DNA from 2 places in the Streptomyces sp. NPDC094448 genome. Region 2 is predicted to be linked to the other one. Evidence: riboswitches for the same ligand, from Rfam matches in the RefSeq annotation. Region 2 holds a riboswitch; the other holds the start of a gene.
The links. Region 2 has a riboswitch for cyclic di-AMP ahead of ACIQ9E_RS03320 (peptidoglycan DD-metalloendopeptidase family protein). Riboswitches for the same ligand answer to the same signal wherever they lie in the genome.
Positions count from the first base shown of each region.

Region 1: another riboswitch for cyclic di-AMP. It lies ahead of ACIQ9E_RS23065 (M23 family metallopeptidase); the one in region 2 lies ahead of ACIQ9E_RS03320 (peptidoglycan DD-metalloendopeptidase family protein).

Region 1 is NZ_JBIWGU010000011.1:300,899-303,092, forward strand. Features, by position in the region: gene ACIQ9E_RS23060 (PP2C family protein-serine/threonine phosphatase) at 1-852, shown strand, start outside; cyclic di-AMP (ydaO/yuaA leader) riboswitch at 1,158-1,303, shown strand; gene ACIQ9E_RS23065 (M23 family metallopeptidase) at 1,315-2,194, shown strand, end outside.
Region 2 is NZ_JBIWGU010000001.1:813,388-815,581, forward strand. Features, by position in the region: gene ACIQ9E_RS03315 (tyrosine-protein phosphatase) at 33-845, opposite strand; cyclic di-AMP (ydaO/yuaA leader) riboswitch at 1,304-1,455, shown strand; gene ACIQ9E_RS03320 (peptidoglycan DD-metalloendopeptidase family protein) at 1,461-2,194, shown strand, end outside.

The DNA.
Region 1 (2,194 bases), on a different contig from region 2:
CCCACACCCGCCGAGGAGATCGGCGGGCTGCGGATCGCCGCACGGTACGAGGCGGCGCTCGCCGACGCCTTCATCGGCGGTGACCTCTTCGCCGTACAGGACACTCCGCACGGTGTTCGGCTGGTGGTCGGGGACGTCCGGGGCAAGGGGCTGGGGGCGGTGGAGGCCGTGGCCATCCTGATCGGGGCCTTCCGGGAGGCGGCCGAGCGGGAGGCCTCGCTGGAGTGCGTCGCGGACCGGCTGGAGCAGGCGCTCGTCCGGGAGGCGCTACGGCGCGGAGCGGGCGATCTCGACGATTTCGAGGGGTTCGCGACCGCCGTGTTCGCGGAGATCCCGCGGGGCCTCGGGGCCGTACGCCTGCTGAACCGGGGGCACCCCGAGCCGCTGCTGCTCCACGCCGACGGGCGGCTGCGCATGCTGCCGCCGGACGAGGCGGCGCTGCCGCTGGGCATGAGGGAGCTGGGGAACTGGCCGGGGCGGGCCGAATCGCATCCGATGCCCGACGGGTCGACCCTGCTGCTCTACACGGACGGGCTGTCGGAGGCGCGGAACGCGGCCGGGGTGTTCTACGACCCGGAGGAGCAGCTCGGCGGGCGGGCGTTCCCGGGGCCGGGGGAGCTGCTGGACGCGCTGGTGGACGACGTACGACGGCATACGGGCGGCGGATCGACGGACGATATGGCGCTGCTCGCGGTCACCCGCCCGAACGGAGACGGCGGTCCGGGAGGCCCCGGAGGCCAGGGAGGTCAGGGTCTCGGGGGTCCGGGCGGTTTCGGCGGGGCCCGCGAGGCCGGGGCGGCCGGGGCGGAGGGCAGGTCTTCGGAACAGTCGCCCCTCCGGCCCGATGGATAAAGAGTTGACCAACGATTGGCCAAGTGCTGGGGGCTATATGCCATTGCACTGCCGTTTTCTGCACGGTGCGTGATCGAACCGTCGCTGTCGCCATAACATCTGACGAACCATCAGGGGCGCGGAGGGGGCGGAAGGGCCCTGAAGGGGCCTCAGAGGCGGGTAACTCGCCCGATTTGAAAGCCTTCTGTCCCGGTTGATTCGCCGTCCGGGTTTAAGGATCATCAGGAACACTTGGAAAACATTCCCGGTGTCTATTAACGTTCGATAACGCAGCGCGGTCGTCCCAGTCGCCGTCAGGGCGGCTCCGTGCTCATGCGCCGAATCCCGCAAGGGAACCGGGGAACCACTTCTTGGGGTGAATCGGATGCCTCCGCAGCCTGCGGAGACACCGTAGGAGACCTTCCTGCTCCGAACCCGTCAGCTAACCCGGTAGGCGAGAAGGAAGGAAAGGAGTACGCCTCAGTGGCGTCCAACAGTCCTGCCCCGCAAGCCCCTGCCGGGCCCGGGTACATGAGCAACGGCACCCGCTTCGGTGAAGACGGTGGTGCCGAGCCGGCCACCGGCGAGTGGAACCCCAGCGCGGAAACGCTTCTCCCGAACCGTGGCCGCCACCGCGTACTGCGTCAGCAGCGCCGGGCCTTCGCCCGCAGCTCCACCGTCCTCGGTGTCGGTGTGATCGCCGCGGTCGGCGCGGGCGGCATCGCCACCGCGCAGGACAAGGCCCCCATCACCATCTCCCTCCCCGACGGGCTCGGCGGCACCGAGGACGGCGCGCAGAACGCCGGCCTCGCCACCATGGGCGACACCGTCACCGAGACCGCGACGGGCGAGCAGTCCGAGGCCGACGGCAACGCGGGTGAGGCGCTGCGCTCCCGGATCCTCCAGCAGGCCGAGCAGCAGCAGGCGCAGGCCGAGGCGGAGCGCCGGGCCGCGGCCGAGAAGGCCGCCGCCGAAGCCGCCGCCGCGGATGCGCTGAAGGCGTCCGCCGACGCCAAGAAGAAGGCGGACGAGGCGAAGAAGAAGGCCGCCGAGGAAGCCAAGAAGAAGGCGGAGGCCGAGCGTCTCGCCAAACTGGCGAAGAGCTTCGCGCTCCCCACCTCCTCGTACAACATCACCTCGACCTTCGGTTCGTCCGGCGGACTCTGGTCCTCCGGCCAGCACACCGGTCTCGACTTCGCCGCCCCCGCGGGCACCCCGGTCAAGGCCGTGGGCGCGGGCACCGTCAAGTCCGCCGGTTACGCGGGCTCGTACGGCTACCAGGTCGTCATCGAGCTGAACGACGGCACCGAGGTCATGTACGCCCACCTCTCGTCGATCAACGCCAACGTGGGCCAGAAGGTCG
Region 2 (2,194 bases):
GCGGACGTGCTCCTGGGCGCCCGCGGAGCGGTTCAGCCCTTGTCGAGCAGCCTCTCCCGCAGCCGCTCCCGGGTCGCGGCGGAGAGCCCGAGTCCCTCGGAGAGATAGCGCGGTGTGCCGCCCCACACCGAGTCGACGGCGTCGAAGGCCGCGTGCAGATACGCCGCGCGCGCGTCGAACAGCGGACTCAGCAGCTCCATCACCTCCGGCGACATGCCCTCCGGGGCGTCCTCGGCCCGGCGCACCCGGTAGCGCCGGTGCGGATCGTTCGACTTCAGATAGTCCGCCTCGACGGCCTCCCGCTCCACACCCACCGCGAGCAGGGTCACCGCGATCGACAGCCCCGCCCGGTCCTTGCCCGCCGCGCAGTGCATCAGCGCGGGGACGCTGTCCCCGGCCAGCGCGTGCAGCACCCGGCTGTGCTCGGCCGTCCGCCCGGTGATGATCGCCCGGTACGAGTCCACCATCCGCTGCGCGGCCCGGCCGTCCGCCAGCAGGGACCGCAGCTGCGGCAGATCGCCGCGCTGCACCACCCGCCAGAACTCGGCGCCGTCCGCCGGGTCGCTCAGCGGGAGGTTGAGATTCCGGACCCCCGGCAGGGTCACGTCCGGGCCCTCCAGGCGGATATCGGCGGCATTGCGGAAATCGAAGACCGTATGCAGTCCGAGACCGGCGAGAAAAGCGGCGTCGCTCGCGGTGGCATGGGCCAGATGGCCGCTGCGGTAGAGCCGTCCGGCGCGCACCGCACGGCCGTCGGCCGTCGGCAGCCCGCCGAGGTCGCGGAAGTTGCGGATCCCGGCCAGCTCCGGCTCGGTCGACGGGACCTGCGGCACCTGCTGCGTCACAACGGCTCCCTGCACAGTCACGGCCCGTCGGCGCCGGTCGCCGACGGTGGCATGACCCCGACGATACGACATTGATTCCTCAGGCAATCATTCCGTCGGACCGTCTGCCGACGTCCGAGGGGTGATTGACGTCCGCGCGGTGAGCGACTGCCGAATGAACAGCCTCTGTCCCCTATGTCCGTCATGGACTCTTCGTTCGAACATGCCCCGTCTCGTTGGGGGATGGGGGGTGGTTCATGAGCAGGATCACATTCGTGACGGTGTGTGGCGGTGGCCCGGGAGGGGCATACGGGCGTCCGGCGGGAGTTGACGGAGCGGCACCCACGGAGGGTCACCGCCACCGGCCCGTCCTCAAGATCGGCTCCGCCCGCCCTGGTGCGAGTGGCTTGTTCCCGCTCTTACGGCCGGTTTACGGTCACCGCAATCCGGGCGGACCGCCGAATCCTGCCGCCGTCCGGAACCCTTCACCCGAAGCACGTGGCAGGAGCGGGGGACCCAGGTAGTCCGCCGGACGGGAAACCGTCCGGCTCGGGGTGAAGTCGCGCCGTGCGCGACCGGGCACCTCCCGCCCGAACCCGACAGCTCACCTCGCAGGCGCCGGAGAGGAAACGCGCCATGCCCGCAAAGGGTAAGCACCGCCGTCCCAAGTCCACGGTCATCACCCGTGGAATCGTCGCTGCCGGAACCGGCGGCGCCGCCATCGCACTGCCCCTGATCGGGGCCACCGGCGCCCATGCCGCCGAACAGGCCGCGCCCGCCGCCCCGGCCGCCGCCGTTGCCCCGGCCGCCGCCGTCGCCCCGGCCGCCGCGCCCGCCGCCGCTGCCGGGAAGCCCGCCGGATCCGCCACGTACATCGTGGTGGCCGGGGACCATCTGTCCAAGATCGCCTCGGAGCGGGACGTCGAGGGCGGCTGGCAGCAGCTGTACGCGGACAACCGTGCCGCGGTCGGCGACGATCCTTCCCTGATCCACCCCGGCCTGAAGCTGGTGCTCGACGGCAAGGGTGCCGAGCGCGCCCCCGAGGCCCCGGCCGCCGAGAAGGCCGGGCAGAAGGCCGCCAAGGCGGCCGAGCCCGCGGAGAAGGCGGCGCAGGCGGTTGAGAAGGGTGAGCGGGCCTCGCGCGACGGCGCCCGTCCTGCCGCCGCTGCCCCGGCCCCGGCCGCCGCCGAGCCCGCCGCCCCGGCGCAGCAGGAGCCCGCCCCGGCCGCTCCCGCCGCACCCGCGCCCGAGGCCGCCTCCGGCGTCTGGGCCGCCCCGCTCGCCGGCGCCCAGGTCGGCACCCCGTACCGCGCCTCCGGTGCCATGTGGTCCAGCGGCTACCACACCGGTGTCGACTTCGCGGTCCCGAC